DNA from 4 places in the Spirillospora sp. CA-108201 genome. Region 2 is predicted to be linked to each of the others. Evidence: riboswitches for the same ligand, from Rfam matches in the RefSeq annotation. Region 2 holds a riboswitch; each other region holds the start of a gene.

Region 1 (4,203 bases), 5.7 Mb from region 2:
GTGCCCGCCGTACCCGAGCATGTGAGCCCAATTACGGAGCCGCAGGTCTGGGTACTCGGGCAGGTCTGCCAGGGCGAAGCATGTCCAGATCATGCGGCGGGCGTGCTCGGACACCTGCAAGGAACTGATCTGGGTGGCGTGGCGGATGGGGCGGTCTACAGTGCCGGAGTCCTCGGCGCCCTTGGTGGCGTACTTGGCGATATAGCGGGCTACGTGCTTGTCGGCGATCCCGTCCAACTCGGCGGCCACCTGGATGGCCTGGGTGTCGAGTTGACGTCCCCACCGCAAGGTGAGTGGTGAGCTTGTCCCGTCCGGGTGCGGGGCCGGTACCTCGATCTGTGCGGCGGTGGTTCGCAAGGTGCGTTCTAGGAGTTCGGTGGTGGCCCATACGGGCGGCGACTGGTCCGGTCCGTCCGGTCCGTCCAGGCGCACGACGGCGTGGAAGTGGATCAGGCCGCGTCGCTGGTACTCGATCACGCGGGCGTACGACAGGCGGGCCTGTTCGCGTAGGGCCTTGTGGGTGATGCCCAGCTCGGCCGTGATCAGCCTGGGGACGGTGAGGGTGAGGCGTCGCCATAGCTCGGGGGCGTGGGCGTTCCACAACACGGCGGCGGGGTAGTCGTAGCAGTCGACGCAGATCGGCTGCCCAACCTGAGGGTCGTCGGCCTGGTGCCGCGCCCGGCACCCCTCGGGGCGGCCGTGGGCACACACGGGGCCATCTCGTCGGGGTCGGCAAAGCTGGGTCTTCCCTCCCTTCTCGCGGTGGGCGTGGACGGCACCGAATGAGGGGGCGGTGAGCGTGAGGAACACGCGCGGGTGCTCGCTGACCTCCTCAGGCACGCCCTTGCCTCCGGTCAGTCCGGAGATGATCAGGTGATAGGTGTCGTCCCGGTACACCTCGGCGCACGCGGCGCACCGGGACGCGCGGCGGTTGCCACACGCAGTGATCAGGAACCCGGTCGGCTCGTCGGCGGTCGAGTACGACTCGATCAACTCGCCGCTCTCACCGTCCAGGGTGATCCGCTCACCGCGCAGCCGTACGGGCTGCTCGCACCCTCCGGCGGAGCGGATCATCTGGTGCCAGCGGTCGAAGTCGGGCATGGCCGCGCGCTGGACGGCGGCGAGCAGTTCCGGCGGTAGGTCGGGCATCTGCGGGCCGCTCATGCCGCGTCCTGCCAGGTCGCGGCCTCGGCCTCGTATCGGTCGTCGGGTACCTCGGGGGTGGTCAACTCGACACCGAAGATGGTTTGGATCCTGCGCCACTTCGCGTCCGTCCAGCGCGGCGATTTGCTGGCCTGACGCTTACCCCATGCGGCTGCTTCCGGGCTGGGCTTCAACCCGTAACTCCTCTCCCTGGCTCACGGCTAGGGAGCGCGCAACGATGTCCGGGGTGAAGAGCCAACGGCCTGCGGGCAGGCTGGCGCCTACTCGTTCCGGTCTAGCTCTTCGCGCGAGTGGCCTTCTTTATGTGCCGTGTTAGCCAGGGCTGATTCGTTTTAGGTAGCTATTCGCGGGACGAGTCCCGCCCGGGCGCGCACCCGGTCTTGCGTGCCGAGAGCCCACCTCGGCGATCTGTGTTTTTGTGTTTGTTGTGCGGCTGTTCGCGTATTGGGGCGTCCTCGCGGAGCCCCTGCGGCGGGAGCCGACCCCGCCTGCCACTCGCCTGCCTCGGAGTCGCTGGATGCGGCTCCGCGTCCATGAGTACCCGAGGATGATCAAGGTTGAAACCCCCTACTGGGGCGGTTCGCGCGGGTTTCACTCTGAGTGACTAGGGGTTCCGGCAGAAATGTTGCCTGGATGCGTGAACTAGTGGTAGTTGGTGTCGAACCACTTGGTCATCTCCATCGCGGGGATGTCCTGGACACCGCGCGCCATGGCGAAGTACCGGTCGAGACCGTCCAGGCCCCGGTAGCGCGCGGGCACGGCGTCCACCAGGACGCTGGTGTCCAGGACCTGGTCGTAGAAGGAGAAGGTGTTCGACGGGACCGTGTCCAGGCCGGCGTCGCGCAGCTCGGTCCAGACGGCGCCGCGCAGGTCCGCACCGGCCTTCTCCAGCGCGGCCGCGTCGACGCGTCCCGCCCAGAAGCCCTCGGTGGCGAACTTGAGCTCGCGGCGCGTCCCGATCCGGGGGTAACCGAGGATCGTGGTTCTCATGGCAGCTTCCCTCGCTGAGCCACAGGCGGCCAGGCGCGGAGGGAGGTGCGCGGCACGGCGCCGAAAGCCCGCCTGTGCCGCCCGCCGGCCCTCCCGCGAGGCCGCAGACCACCGTGCGCCAGGCGGCGCACGGGCGAAGGCAGGTCTTCGGACTCGCGGGCGCCGCTCCTACCGGGATAGGTGCGTCCTACTGGCCGTCGCTTCCCAGGCCGCCGGGCCCAGTGCTCATTGACGGCGGTCGTTCCCGCTCACCGCTGCGGGGCAGTCCCGGATTCGCACCGGGTTCCCTCTTACGACGCCCGCACCACGCGGACACGGGCGAACCTTCCGCACGACGGAGTCTAACGGCCGAGATGCCGGCGGACGCAAACCCGCTCGCGCCTCGTCCACGCCATGCACGGCGACCTCCGCACCGCCGCGTTCGCCTCGGCTCGGCGGTCGTGCTCTCCCATCGGAAGTTGCCGACCCGGCCGCACCTCGAACGGTTTCCTTGTCCCCCCAAGGAAGGGAGGACCCTGCGAATGCAGGACAACCCGAGCGACGGAGTGATCATGGCTGGCCCGACCCCGCAGGAAAGGGAATTCGCCCGCAGCATGTTCCAGGGAGCCGCCGAGCTGTCGGAGCAGAACGCCGCGCAGGCGCAGACCCCGGAAGAGGCTGAAGAGGCCGAGATCGACGCCGGCGCCTACAGGGGCGTGGTGGAGGACCTGGACAAGGGGGCACTCTGACATCGGTCGGCTCGCGCCGGCCGGAGTCCGACCTGAGCGCGGCCTCTGGCCGCGCTCTTTTTCGCGCGGTCTCGGTACCGGTGTTCAGCCGTTGATGCTGGCGGTGTAGGTGGTGTTGGTGCCTACGGCCTGGCACGGGCCGCTGTAGCCGTTGATGTCGAGTTCGCCGGTGGGCGAATCGCCGGAGAGGTCCACGGTCATGGTGCCGGAGACCGGCTGGTAGAGGCACGCGTAGATGGAGTTGCCGGATGCCGTGAACTGGTTGAGTCCCGTGGCGGCGATGCGGGCGTCCGGCCGGACGGTGATGGTGTCGCCGTCCACCTCGACGTTGGTCATGTCGAGCTGGGCGCCGCGCTCGGGGAAGCAGGCGGTGTTGGTGCCGAACCAGATCGCGCCGACCTCGGGCGTCCCGGCGGGGAAGCCGGACCGCAGGCATACCTCGACCGGGTTGACGCCGTTGTTCGTCCCGACGCGGGTGACCGTCGGCATCACCTGGAGCTGGGCGGTGCGGCGGAACGTCTGGCCGCTGACCATTCCGCTGAGGCTCACCGAGTACGTGCCCGTCCTGATGCCCGTCTCCTCTTCGGGGGTGGGTGACTCCTCGGGCGGGCTCGACGATTCCTCCGGGGTGGGACTGTCGGTCACCGAGCCCGCCGGCGACGGGACGGGCGCGGCGGGCGAGGCGACGGACGCCTGGGGCGCGGTGGTGGTGACCGACGCGGAGCCGGTGTTCTCGGACGGGCCCAGGTGCGAGCGGGCGAAGAGGGCGGCCGCGACCACGACGGCGGTCAGGGGGATCATCGCCATGGCCGTCAGGAGCGGTGCCTTCGATCGGGGACGGGTGCGGCGGGCGGGAGCCAGGGCTGCGGGACCGGCTGCGAGTGCGGGCCCTGCGGCGGGCAGGGTCGGCTGCGCGCCCGGCGACCGCGGCGCGCTCTGTGGGCTCTGCGCGTAGGCGCGCAGAGCGCCGAGGGCGACCACGGCCTTGGGGTCGGCCGTGGTGACGGGTTCCCAGCCCAGCCCTTCGGCGACGAGTTCGGCGATCCTGGGCATGCGGGCCGCGCCGCCGGCCAGGTAGACGGCGTCCAGATCGTCCGGGGAGAGGCCGGCGCGCTCGACGGCCGCCAGGAGTTCGCCGACGCTCCAGCGCAGCATCCGGCTCGTCGCGTCCTCGAACTCGGTGCGCGTGACCGTGATCGCCTCGGTGAGGCCGTCGAGCCGGAGCGACGCGGCGTCGTGCTCGGAGAGCGCGTGCTTGGCCTCCACGACCTCCTGGCGGACCAGTTCTGAGCCGTTGTGCCGTCGCGTCATCTCGTCCCAG
Region 2 (4,203 bases):
CGCGATGGACGCGATCGTCGCCGTCGGCGCGATCGCGACGAGCAGCGAGTTGCGCAGCCCCACCTGCGCGACGCGGGCCCGCAGCGCGTCCCAGTCGGCGGAACGGGACGGCGCCGCGTCCGGGAAGTGGTCCAGGTGGAGCCGGCCGCGCGCGGTGCGGGTCGCCTCGTAGGCGGGCAGCGGGCCGTGGGCGGCGGCGAGGTCGGCCGACGCGTTGTAGGCGGCGAGGGCGATCTCCTCGGCGATGCGCGTCGACAGTTCGCGCGCCTCGTCGGAGTCGAACGGCAGGCGCAGTGTGAAGAACACGTCCGCGAGGCCCATCACGCCCAGCCCGACCGGCCGCCACCTGCGGTTGGCCTTCTCCGCCTCCGGCGTGGGGTAGAAGCCCCGGTCGATGGTGCGGTCCAGGAACCGGACGGCGGTGCGGACCGTCGACCGGAGCCGCTCCCAGTCGACGCCGGACGGCCCCGCGTGCGCGGCCAGGTTCACCGACCCGAGGTTGCAGACGGCCGCCTCGCCGTCGCCCGTCACCTCCAGGATCTCCGTGCAGAGGTTCGACAGGTGGACGACCCTGCCGGGCTCGGCGGTCTGGTTGCAGGCGCGGTTGGCGGCGTCCTTGAACGTCATCCAGCCGTTGCCCGTCTCGGCGAGCGTCCGCATCATGCGCCCGTACAGCTTGCGGGCCGGGAGCTGCCGGACGAACCGGCCCTCCCGCTCCGCCGCCCGGTAGGCCTCGTCGAACTCGTCTCCCCACAGGTCGACCAGCTCGGGCACCTCCTTGGGGTCGAACAGCGACCACGCCGTGTCGGCCTCGACGCGGCGCATGAACTCGTCGGGGACCCAGTTGGCCAGGTTGAGGTTGTGGGTGCGGCGCGCGTCCTCGCCGGTGTTGTCGCGCAGCTCCAGGAACTCCTCGACGTCGGCGTGCCACGGCTCCAGGTAGACGCACGCCGCGCCCTTGCGGCGGCCGCCCTGGTTGACGGCGGCGACGGACGAGTCGAGCGTGCGCAGCCACGGGACGATCCCGTTGGAGTGCCCGTTCGTGCCCCGGATCAGCGAGCCCCGCGACCGCACCCGCGTCCAGGAGACGCCGATGCCGCCCGCGTACTTGCTGAGCCGCGCGACCTGGCCGTACCGGTCGTAGATGGATTCCAGCTCGTCGCGCGGCGAGTCGAGCAGGAAGCACGACGAGAGCTGCGGGCGGCGGGCCCCGGAGTTGAACAGCGTGGGCGAGCTGGGCAGGTACGACAGCGTGCTGAGCAGCGCGTACAGCTCGGCCGCCTCGTCCACGGTCTCGGTGCCCCCCGCGGGGGGCCGACCCCCCGCACCCCCCGGCCCGACTTCGTCGGGGATGACGAGCCCGCAGGCAACCCGCAGGAAGAAGTGCTGCGGGCGCTCCAGGACGAGCCTCGACTGCGGATGCCTGAGGAGGTACCGGTCGTAGACCGTCCGGAGGCCGAAGTACTCGAACCGGTCGTCGGCCCCGTCGTCGACGAGCGCGTCGAGCCCCGCGGAGTTGGCCTGGACGAACGCGGCCAGGTCGTCCGCCAGGAGGCCCTCCCGGTGCGCGGCGGCGACCGACTCGGCGAACGTCCGGACGCCGGCCGCGGCGGCCTCGTCCCGGATCCGGCCGCCGAGCAGCCGCGCGGCCACCCTGGAGTAGCCGGGCTCGGCGGGGATCAGCGCGGCTGCCTCCCCGATCGCGAGGTCCCGCAGGGCGGCCGCGTCCAATCCGTCCGCGGACCGGACGGCGGCCAGCACCCGTCCGGCCTCCGCGCCCGGCACCCCCTCGCAGGCCGCCTCGACCTCGACGGTGATCTCCGCCGGCGGCGCGGCCAGAGCCTGTGTCACGTACGTCTCCCCTCGCATGCGCCCCGCGGAGGCATGCGAACGGCGCGCGGCGGAGGCCGCGCTCCGCCCCCGGCCCACCCGCGAGGCCTGGACGTGTCGATCCGGGACGGGCCCGGACCTGTGGTGGGGCCGGTCTCCCGGCCCCGCGTGCGGGCAGGTGTTCGGACTCGCCGGGCGCCGCCTCTGCCGAGGCGTCCTACTGGCCGTCGCTTCCCAGGCCGCCGGGCCCAGTGCGTGATGACGGCGGTCGTTCCCGCTCACCGCTGCGGGGCAGTCCCGGATTCCCACCGGGTTCCCTCTTACGCCGCCCCCGCCGCGAACGGCGGGGGCGGACCAGCACGGGACTGAACCCTACATCTAGTTGACGATCAACGCACAACCCCTAGATGTTGGGCGTGTCAGCGAAGTTCCGGGGGCGGCTGGGCAGGGCGCGCGGGGGATGGGACGATAAGCGCGTCATGAGCCCCCTTGCGCCGCAGCCGCTGTTCCGGCCCGCCCGCGCGGTGGTGTTCTCCACCGTGTGCGCGACGCTGGCGACCCTCGGGCACGTCCTGGCGGGCGGCGCGGCGGTGCCGGCCTGGGCGGCGCTCGCGGGCTTCGGCGCCGTCCTCGGCGTGACGCTGGTGCTGGCGGGCCACGAGCGCTCGCTCGCGACGATCCTGGGCGGGCTCCTCGGCGGGCAGTTCGCCCTCCACACCCTCTTCACGGCCGCCTGCGCGCCGCCGTCCCACCACACGCCCGGGGCGCACGCCGCCATGACGGGCGCCGTGGACCCCGTCGCGCTCCCCGCCGCCCACGGCGGGAACGGCCTGGCGATGACGCTGGCGCACTGCACGGCCGCGCTGGTGGCCGCGTGGTGGCTGCGGCGCGGCGAGCGGGCGGCGTGGTCGCTCGCCCGGAGGGTGGCCGCCCTGGCGGACCGCCCGATCCGGCTGCTGCTGGCCCTGCTCGCCGTGGAACCGGCCGAGCCTCCGGTCCGCCCTCTCCGGACGGCGCCCGCGGCGGCGGCCGTCACGGCCACCGGACGTGTCCTGCGGCACCAGGTCGTCCGGCGGGGTCCCCCCACGCGTTCGAGGGCGCTCGCTCACTCCTGAGCCGGAGCGCCGTACGTCACCGGACGCCGGTTCACGGCGCCCGGCCATTCCCGTACGTCTCGAACGGAGTTCCGCAATGCCCTTCCTTCCGCATGCCCGGCGCGCCGGGGCCGTCGCGTCCCTCACCGCCCTGTCCGTGGTCGGCCTTGCCGCGGCGGCGTCCGCCCACGTCACCGTCAACCCCAGGACCGCCGAGCAGGGCTCGTACTCCAAGGTCTCGTTCCGCGTGCCGAACGAGCGCGACGACGCCTCCACCACCAAGCTCGTGGTGAACCTGCCGAACGACCACCCGCTGTCGTCGGTGTCGGTCCGGCCGCTGCCGGGCTGGACGGTGAAGGTCGAGAAGTCCAGGCTGCCGAAGCCGGTGAAGATCGAGGGCGGCGAGCTGACCGAGGCCGTCACGAAGATCACCTGGAGCGGCGGCAAGATCGAGCCGGGCCGGTTCGAGGAGTTCGACGTCTCGATGGGGCCGCTGCCCACCGACACCGACCGGCTCGTGTTCACGGCCGACCAGACCTACACCGGCGGCGAGGTCGTCACGTGGGAGGAGGCCCCCGCGGAGGGGGCGAACGAGCCGGAGCACCCCGCGCCGGTGCTGAAGCTCCTTCCCCAGGGCTCGACGGCCGCGACCGGCCTGACCGCGCAGGTGAAGCCCGCCGCCGCGACGTCGTCCGCGTCGTCCGGCGACGGGACGGCCCGGCTGCTCGGCGGCATCGGCATCGCCGTCGGCGTGGTCGGCGTCGGGGTCGGCGCCTACGGCGTGACCCGGGCGCGGAGCCGGGCGTGACCCGGGCGGCGCTGCGGGGGCCGCCGGCGTCGCGGCGCTCGCGGCCGTCCTGGCGACGACGGCGGTCCCCGCGTCGGCGCACACCGGGCTGACGTCGGCGAGCCCCGCGAAGGACTCGACGGTGGCGGCCCCGTCCCAGATCGTCCTGACGTACGCGGACCCGGTGCGGCTGCCGCGCGTGGTCGTGACCGACGGGTCGCGCAGGCAGTACCAGGCGGGGTCGGCGCGGGCGGTCGACAACAAGGTCACCCAGGCGGTGAACGGCACGCTGCCCAACGGGCAGTACACCGTGGGGTGGCGCGTCGTCGCGTCGGACGGCCATCCGGTCGAGGGCTCCTTCACGTTCACCGTGCAGGGCTCGACCGGTGCCGCCCAGCCCCCGGCGCCGGCGCCGTCGGGGACGGACGCCGCGTCCACCGGTGATTCGGGAGGCTCGTCGGGCTGGCTCTGGATCGGCCTGGCCGCGGTGGT
Region 3 (4,203 bases), on a different contig from region 2:
GCCGGTGGCGGCCCGCTCGACGTACCAGCCGTCGCCGAGCCGCCCCGCGTCCTCGAACGCCTGCCTGACCTTGGGGAACGTCCGCCCGAGCTTGAGGACGGCCGCCGCGTCCGCGGTGCTCAGCCGCTCGGCCAGCTCCTCGCCGGGCAGCGTCCCCGGCAGGATGGTCAGCGTCTCCTCGCGCTCCACCAGCGGGCGCCCCGCCGCCGCCGACGCCGCGCTCAGCGACGTCACGCCCGGCACGACCTCGGCCGGGTAGTGCGGCGCGAGCCGCTTGTGCAGGTGCATGTACGACCCGTAGAACAGGGGGTCGCCCTCGCTCAGCACCACGACCGTCCGCCCCGCGTCGAGGTGCGCGGCGAGCCGGGCGGCGCAGTCGGCGTAGAACTCCTCCAGCGCCCCGTGGTACCCGCCGCGGTGGTCGGTGGCCTCCGTCGTCACCGGGTAGACGAGCTGCTCCTCGATCCGCCCGTCCCGCAGGTACGGCTCGGCGATCGCCCGGGCGATGCTGCGGCCGTGCCGCGCGCAGTGGAAGGCCACCACGTCCGCCTCGCCGATCAGCCGCGCCGCCCGCACCGTGACCAGCTCCGGGTCGCCGGGCCCGACGCCCACGCCGAACAGCCGTCCCGCCATCACTCCGCCTCACTGGCGAGGGCGTTGACCGCCGCCGCCGTCATCGCGCTGCCGCCGCGCCGCCCGCGCACCACCAGATGGTCCAGCCCGCTCGCGGCGAGCGCCTCCTTGGACTCGGCCGCCCCGATGAACCCGACCGGGATCCCGAGGACCGCCGCCGGGCGCGGCGCGCCCTCCTCCATCAGCTCCAGCAGCCGGAACAGCGCCGTCGGCGCGTTGCCGATCGCGACGACCGCGCCGCCGAGCCGGTCGCGCCACAGCTCCAGCGCCGCCGCGCTGCGCGTGGTGCCGAGCCGCTCGGCCAGCTCGGGGACGCCCGGGTCGCCCAGGGTGCAGACGACCTCGTTGCCGGCGGGGAGCCGCGCGCGGGTCACCCCGGAGGCGACCATCCGCGCGTCGCACAGCACCGGCGCGCCGGCCAGCAGCGCCGCCCGCGCCCGCTCCACGACCCCCGGCGACCAGGCCAGGTCCCCGACCAGGTCGGTCATGCCGCAGGCGTGGATCATGCGGACCGCGACCCGCGCCACGTCGTCCGGCAGTCCCGACAGGTCGGCCTCCGCGCGGATCGTCGCGAACGACCGCCGGTAGATCTCGGCGCCGTCCCGGACGTAATCGATCACTGCTGTCCCTCCGCCGTCCTCAGCACGACCGGGCCGCGGGGCATCCCGCAGCGCCGCTCGCACCCCGTCCAGTGGACGGGGGTCCCGGGCGCGCGGACCAGGCCGTCCACGAAGCGCCGCGCCTCGCCCTGCACGTCGCCGCGCGACTTCGCGCATCCGGGGCTGCCGGTGCAGGCCGTCACGCCGCCCCAGGGCGACGCCGGATCGGTCGCGAAGCCCGCCGCCGCGAGCTCCGCCGCCGCGCGTGGCGCCTCGCCCGCGTCCCGGTCCCGCAGCACCACGCTGCGCCACGGCGTCACCCGCACCTCGTCCGCGACCGCGGCGAGCGCCTCGGCCTGCGCGGCGGACAGCCGGCCGAGCGGGGGCACGGCCTCCAGCGCGGCGCGCCCGTCCCGCTGCGCGACGATCCCGGCGTGCGGCGGCGCGGGGTCCGGGCGCGGCGGCGCGTCCCGCACGTCCGCGCCCAGCCGCTCCGCGACGAGCCGCGCGCCGTCCGGCACCTCCGCGAGGCGCCAGGCGTCCCCCCGGATCTCCAGGAACGCCTCCGCCGCCGCGAGCAGCGCGGCGACGGGCTCGCCGGGGACGGGCCCGAGCCGCGTCCCGGCCAGCCGCAGCCCTTCGGGGGTGCAGGCGGCGTCGGCGCCCAGCGCCGCCATGTCGCCGGTGCCGTCGTCGAGCGCGAACAGGAACCGCCCCGGCAGCCGGGCCAGTTCCGGACGCGCGCGCAGCGCCTCGTCCAGCGCCGTGACCAGCGGGTCCGTGGCGAGAACGCCGCGCGGGCCGCGCCCGCCGAGCGGGGACGCGACGATGTTGCGCACCCGCTCGTGGGTCGCCGACGGCAGCAGCCCGGCGGCCGCCAGCCGGGCCGCGAGCGCCGCCGGGTCGCGGACGCCGCGCACCTGGAGGTTGCCGCGGGACGTGAGTTCGATCACGTCCCGCCCCAGCTCGCGGGCGGCGGCGCCGAGCACCGCGAGCTGCGCGGCGGACACCGCGCCGCCCGGGACGCGGACGCGCGCCAGCGGCCCGTCGGCGGCGTCGTGGGTGCGCAGCGCCCCGGGGCACGCGTCGGCACGGGCTCTGACATTCGGCACGGGGAGGATGTTAACCACAGTTTGCAGGGCGACCGCGCTGCCGTACTCTTCTGCTCAGGCGATGGCAATGGGAGGAAGCCGGTGCGAATCCGGCGCGGTCCCGCCACTGTGACCGGGGAGCGAACCCCGCTGTAGGCCACTGTCCGCAAGGACGGGAAGGCCGGGGCGAGCGTCGATCCGGGAGCCAGGAGACTCCTGCCGTCGACACCCGCGACCGGGGCGAGGACCCCAGGGGGAGGATGCGCCGTGCCCGAGCACAGCCGCACGGTCCTGTTGCTGTCGACGTCCGACACCGATCTGCTGAGCGCCCGCGCGTCCGGCGCCGCCTACCGGCTCGGCAATCCCGCGCGGCTCGCCGCCGCCGACCTGCCCGAGCTGACCGAGGGCGCCGACCTCGTCGTGGTGCGGCTGCTCGGCGGCCGGCGCGCCTGGGAGGACGGCCTCGACGCGCTGCTCGCGGGCCCCCGGCCCGTCGTCGTCCTCGGCGGCGAGCAGGCCCCCGACGCCGAGCTGATGGAGCTGTCCACGGTCAGCGGCGGGGTGTGCGCCGAGGCGCACGCCTACCTCGCGCACGGCGGCCCCGCCAACCTCGCCGAACTGCACGCGTTCCTGTCCGACACCGTGCTGCTGACCGGGCGCGGCTTCGCTCCGCCGGCCCCGACGCCGACCTGGGGGCGGCTCGACCGCGCCGCCCGCGACGGCGGCGGGCCCGTGGTCGGCGTGCTCTACTACCGCGCCCACCACATGGCGGGCAACACCGCGTTCGTCGAGGCGCTCTGCGCCGCCGTGGAGGACGCGGGCGGGCGCGCCATGCCGGTGTTCTGCTCGTCGCTGCGCACCGCCGAGCCCGAGCTGCTGGACACGCTGCGCCAGGCGGACGCGCTGGTGACGACCGTGCTCGCGGCGGGCGGGTCGCGGCCCGCCACGGCCGGGGCGGGCGGCGACGACGAGGCGTGGGACGTGGGCGCGCTCGCGGCGCTGGACGTCCCGATCCTCCAGGGCCTCTGCCTCACGACCAGCCGGTCCGACTGGGAGGGCGGCGACGACGGGCTGTCCCCCCTGGACGCGGCGTCGCAGGTCGCGATCCCCGAGTTCGACGGGCGGATCATCACCGTCCCGTTCTCGTTCAAGGAGGTCGACGAGGACGGTCTCACCGTCTACGCCGCCGACCCCGAGCGGGCCGCGCGGGTCGCCGGGATCGCGGTCCGGCACGGCCGGCTCCGCCACACCCCGGCCCCCGGGCGCCGCCTCGTCGTGATGCTGTCGGCGTACCCGACCAAGCACGCCCGCGTCGGCAACGCCGTCGGCCTCGACACCCCGGCGAGCACCGTCCGCCTGCTGGCCCGGCTCCGCGACGCGGGGTACGACCTGGGGGACGGCTTCCCCGGCGTCGACGAGCAGGACGGCGACGCCCTCGTCCACGCGCTCATCGCGGCGGGCGGCCAGGACGAGGACTGGCTCACCGAGGAGCAGCTCGCGGGCAACCCCGTCCGCATCTCCGCCGCGTCCTACGCGCGCTGGTACCGCACCCTGCCCGCCGACCTGCGGGAGGGGATGGAGCGGCACTGGGGCCCGCCGCCCGGGGAGCTGTTCGTCCAGGACGGCGACATCGTCCTGGCCGCCCTGCGCGCCGGCAACCTCGTCGTCATGGTGCAGCCGCCGCGCGGCTTCGGGCAGAACCCCATCGCCGTCTACCACGACCCCGACCTGCCGCCCAGCCACCACTACCTGGCCGCGTACCGGTGGCTCTCGGACGAGTTCGGCGCGCACGCGATCGTCCACGTCGGCAAGCACGGCAACCTGGAGTGGCTGCCCGGCAAGGCGGCGGGCATGTCCGCCTCGTGCGGCACCGACGCGGC
Region 4 (4,203 bases), 3.2 Mb from region 2:
CGCGCCCGCTCCACGACCCCCGGCGACCAGGCCAGGTCCCCGACCAGGTCGGTCATGCCGCAGGCGTGGATCATGCGGACCGCGACCCGCGCCACGTCGTCCGGCAGTCCCGACAGGTCGGCCTCCGCGCGGATCGTCGCGAACGACCGCCGGTAGATCTCGGCGCCGTCCCGGACGTAATCGATCACTGCTGTCCCTCCGCCGTCCTCAGCACGACCGGGCCGCGGGGCATCCCGCAGCGCCGCTCGCACCCCGTCCAGTGGACGGGGGTCCCGGGCGCGCGGACCAGGCCGTCCACGAAGCGCCGCGCCTCGCCCTGCACGTCGCCGCGCGACTTCGCGCATCCGGGGCTGCCGGTGCAGGCCGTCACGCCGCCCCAGGGCGACGCCGGATCGGTCGCGAAGCCCGCCGCCGCGAGCTCCGCCGCCGCGCGTGGCGCCTCGCCCGCGTCCCGGTCCCGCAGCACCACGCTGCGCCACGGCGTCACCCGCACCTCGTCCGCGACCGCGGCGAGCGCCTCGGCCTGCGCGGCGGACAGCCGGCCGAGCGGGGGCACGGCCTCCAGCGCGGCGCGCCCGTCCCGCTGCGCGACGATCCCGGCGTGCGGCGGCGCGGGGTCCGGGCGCGGCGGCGCGTCCCGCACGTCCGCGCCCAGCCGCTCCGCGACGAGCCGCGCGCCGTCCGGCACCTCCGCGAGGCGCCAGGCGTCCCCCGGATCTCCAGGAACGCCTCCGCCGCCGCGAGCAGCGCGGCGACGGGCTCGCCGGGGACGGGCCCGAGCCGCGTCCCGGCCAGCCGCAGCCCTTCGGGGGTGCAGGCGGCGTCGGCGCCCAGCGCCGCCATGTCGCCGGTGCCGTCGTCGAGCGCGAACAGGAACCGCCCCGGCAGCCGGGCCAGTTCCGGACGCGCGCGCAGCGCCTCGTCCAGCGCCGTGACCAGCGGGTCCGTGGCGAGAACGCCGCGCGGGCCGCGCCCGCCGAGCGGGGACGCGACGATGTTGCGCACCCGCTCGTGGGTCGCCGACGGCAGCAGCCCGGCGGCCGCCAGCCGGGCCGCGAGCGCCGCCGGGTCGCGGACGCCGCGCACCTGGAGGTTGCCGCGGGACGTGAGTTCGATCACGTCCCGCCCCAGCTCGCGGGCGGCGGCGCCGAGCACCGCGAGCTGCGCGGCGGACACCGCGCCGCCCGGGACGCGGACGCGCGCCAGCGGCCCGTCGGCGGCGTCGTGGGTGCGCAGCGCCCCGGGGCACGCGTCGGCACGGGCTCTGACATTCGGCACGGGGAGGATGTTAACCACAGTTTGCAGGGCGACCGCGCTGCCGTACTCTTCTGCTCAGGCGATGGCAATGGGAGGAAGCCGGTGCGAATCCGGCGCGGTCCCGCCACTGTGACCGGGGAGCGAACCCCGCTGTAGGCCACTGTCCGCAAGGACGGGAAGGCCGGGGCGAGCGTCGATCCGGGAGCCAGGAGACTCCTGCCGTCGACACCCGCGACCGGGGCGAGGACCCCAGGGGGAGGATGCGCCGTGCCCGAGCACAGCCGCACGGTCCTGTTGCTGTCGACGTCCGACACCGATCTGCTGAGCGCCCGCGCGTCCGGCGCCGCCTACCGGCTCGGCAATCCCGCGCGGCTCGCCGCCGCCGACCTGCCCGAGCTGACCGAGGGCGCCGACCTCGTCGTGGTGCGGCTGCTCGGCGGCCGGCGCGCCTGGGAGGACGGCCTCGACGCGCTGCTCGCGGGCCCCCGGCCCGTCGTCGTCCTCGGCGGCGAGCAGGCCCCCGACGCCGAGCTGATGGAGCTGTCCACGGTCAGCGGCGGGGTGTGCGCCGAGGCGCACGCCTACCTCGCGCACGGCGGCCCCGCCAACCTCGCCGAACTGCACGCGTTCCTGTCCGACACCGTGCTGCTGACCGGGCGCGGCTTCGCTCCGCCGGCCCCGACGCCGACCTGGGGGCGGCTCGACCGCGCCGCCCGCGACGGCGGCGGGCCCGTGGTCGGCGTGCTCTACTACCGCGCCCACCACATGGCGGGCAACACCGCGTTCGTCGAGGCGCTCTGCGCCGCCGTGGAGGACGCGGGCGGGCGCGCCATGCCGGTGTTCTGCTCGTCGCTGCGCACCGCCGAGCCCGAGCTGCTGGACACGCTGCGCCAGGCGGACGCGCTGGTGACGACCGTGCTCGCGGCGGGCGGGTCGCGGCCCGCCACGGCCGGGGCGGGCGGCGACGACGAGGCGTGGGACGTGGGCGCGCTCGCGGCGCTGGACGTCCCGATCCTCCAGGGCCTCTGCCTCACGACCAGCCGGTCCGACTGGGAGGGCGGCGACGACGGGCTGTCCCCCCTGGACGCGGCGTCGCAGGTCGCGATCCCCGAGTTCGACGGGCGGATCATCACCGTCCCGTTCTCGTTCAAGGAGGTCGACGAGGACGGTCTCACCGTCTACGCCGCCGACCCCGAGCGGGCCGCGCGGGTCGCCGGGATCGCGGTCCGGCACGGCCGGCTCCGCCACACCCCGGCCCCCGGGCGCCGCCTCGTCGTGATGCTGTCGGCGTACCCGACCAAGCACGCCCGCGTCGGCAACGCCGTCGGCCTCGACACCCCGGCGAGCACCGTCCGCCTGCTGGCCCGGCTCCGCGACGCGGGGTACGACCTGGGGGACGGCTTCCCCGGCGTCGACGAGCAGGACGGCGACGCCCTCGTCCACGCGCTCATCGCGGCGGGCGGCCAGGACGAGGACTGGCTCACCGAGGAGCAGCTCGCGGGCAACCCCGTCCGCATCTCCGCCGCGTCCTACGCGCGCTGGTACCGCACCCTGCCCGCCGACCTGCGGGAGGGGATGGAGCGGCACTGGGGCCCGCCGCCCGGGGAGCTGTTCGTCCAGGACGGCGACATCGTCCTGGCCGCCCTGCGCGCCGGCAACCTCGTCGTCATGGTGCAGCCGCCGCGCGGCTTCGGGCAGAACCCCATCGCCGTCTACCACGACCCCGACCTGCCGCCCAGCCACCACTACCTGGCCGCGTACCGGTGGCTCTCGGACGAGTTCGGCGCGCACGCGATCGTCCACGTCGGCAAGCACGGCAACCTGGAGTGGCTGCCCGGCAAGGCGGCGGGCATGTCCGCCTCGTGCGGCACCGACGCGGCGCTCGGCGACGTCCCGCTGGTCTACCCGTTCCTCGTCAACGACCCCGGCGAGGGCACGCAGGCCAAGCGCCGCGCGCACGCCGTCCTCGTCGACCACATGGTCCCGCCGATGGCCCGCGCCGAGACCTACGGCGACATCGCCCGCCTCGAACAGCTCCTGGACGAGCACGCGACGATCGCCGCGATGGACCCGGCGAAGCTGCCCGCGATCCGCGCCCAGATCTGGACGCTCATCCAGGCCGCCAGGCTCGACCACGACCTCGGCCTGGACGACCGCCCCCACGACACCGAGTTCGACGACTTCCTCCTGCACGTCGACGGCTGGCTGTGCGAGGTGAAGGACGCGCAGATCCGCGACGGCCTGCACGTCCTCGGCCAGGCGCCCACCGGCGCGACCCGCGTCGACCTGGTGCTGGCCATGCTCCGCGCACGCCAGATGTGGTCGGGCCGCGAGACGCTGCCCGGCCTGCGGGAGGCGCTCGGGCTCAGCGAGGCCGGCGGCGAGGCGCTCGCCGACGTGGACGCCGCCGAGGCCGCCGCCCGCGCCCTCGTCCAGGCCATGGAGGACGCGGGCTGGGCCGTGGACGCGGCCCGGGAGGCCGCGAGGGACGTTCCGGCGGAGCGCCGCGACGCCGTGGCGCGGGTCCTGGAGTTCGCCGCCGCCGAGATCGTCCCGCGCCTGGCCCGGACGTCCGACGAGCTCGACCACGTCCTGCACGCCCTGGACGGCGGCTACGTCCCGGCGGGCCCGAGCGGGTCGCCGCTGCGCGGCCTCGTCAACGTCCTGCCGACCGGCCGCAACTTCTACTCGGTCGACCCGCGCGCCGTCCCGAGCCGCCTCGCCTGGGAGACGGGGCAGGCGATGGCCGACTCGCTCCTGGAGCGCTACCGCGCCGACCACGGGGAGTGGCCGCGCTCGGTCGGGCTGTCGGTGTGGGGGACGAGCGCGATGCGCACGGCGGGCGACGACGTGGCCGAGGTCCTCGCGCTGCTCGGCGTCCGCCCGGCCTGGGACGAGGCGTCCCGCCGCGTCACGGCGCTGGAGCCGGTGCCGCTCGCCGAGCTC

Evidence for each region. Region 2 has a riboswitch for cobalamin ahead of ACQEU6_RS31005 (ribonucleoside-diphosphate reductase subunit alpha). Riboswitches for the same ligand answer to the same signal wherever they lie in the genome.
Region 1: it holds a riboswitch for cobalamin, as region 2 does, so the genes downstream of both, ACQEU6_RS03460 (hypothetical protein) here and ACQEU6_RS31005 (ribonucleoside-diphosphate reductase subunit alpha) in region 2, are expected to answer to the same signal.
Region 3: it holds a riboswitch for cobalamin, as region 2 does, so the genes downstream of both, cobN (cobaltochelatase subunit CobN) here and ACQEU6_RS31005 (ribonucleoside-diphosphate reductase subunit alpha) in region 2, are expected to answer to the same signal.
Region 4: it holds a riboswitch for cobalamin, as region 2 does, so the genes downstream of both, cobN (cobaltochelatase subunit CobN) here and ACQEU6_RS31005 (ribonucleoside-diphosphate reductase subunit alpha) in region 2, are expected to answer to the same signal.

What each region holds. Positions count from the first base shown of each region.
Region 1 covers NZ_JBNJNE010000001.1:711,667-715,869, reverse strand. Annotated here, with positions in the region: gene ACQEU6_RS03470 (replication initiator) at 1-1,164, opposite strand, end outside; gene ACQEU6_RS03465 (hypothetical protein) at 1,161-1,337, opposite strand; gene ACQEU6_RS03460 (hypothetical protein) at 1,807-2,154, opposite strand; cobalamin riboswitch at 2,276-2,498, opposite strand; gene ACQEU6_RS03455 (hypothetical protein) at 2,676-2,882, shown strand; gene ACQEU6_RS03450 (Hsp70 family protein) at 2,967-4,203, opposite strand, start outside.
Region 2 covers NZ_JBNJNE010000001.1:6,422,166-6,426,368, reverse strand. Annotated here, with positions in the region: gene ACQEU6_RS31005 (ribonucleoside-diphosphate reductase subunit alpha) at 1-1,851, opposite strand, end outside; cobalamin riboswitch at 1,987-2,204, opposite strand; gene ACQEU6_RS31000 (MFS transporter) at 2,310-2,945, shown strand; gene ACQEU6_RS30995 (YcnI family copper-binding membrane protein) at 3,022-3,732, shown strand; gene ACQEU6_RS30990 (copper resistance CopC family protein) at 3,782-4,203, shown strand, end outside.
Region 3 covers NZ_JBNJNE010000002.1:10,763-14,965, forward strand. Annotated here, with positions in the region: gene ACQEU6_RS45900 (precorrin-2 C(20)-methyltransferase) at 1-633, opposite strand, end outside; gene ACQEU6_RS45905 (precorrin-8X methylmutase) at 633-1,253, opposite strand; gene ACQEU6_RS45910 (ferredoxin-like domain-containing protein) at 1,250-2,344, opposite strand; cobalamin riboswitch at 2,416-2,539, shown strand; gene cobN (cobaltochelatase subunit CobN) at 2,591-4,203, shown strand, end outside.
Region 4 covers NZ_JBNJNE010000001.1:9,628,530-9,632,732, forward strand. Annotated here, with positions in the region: gene ACQEU6_RS45770 (precorrin-8X methylmutase) at 1-188, opposite strand, end outside; gene ACQEU6_RS45775 (ferredoxin-like domain-containing protein) at 185-556, opposite strand; gene ACQEU6_RS45780 (ferredoxin-like domain-containing protein) at 484-1,278, opposite strand; cobalamin riboswitch at 1,350-1,473, shown strand; gene cobN (cobaltochelatase subunit CobN) at 1,525-4,203, shown strand, end outside.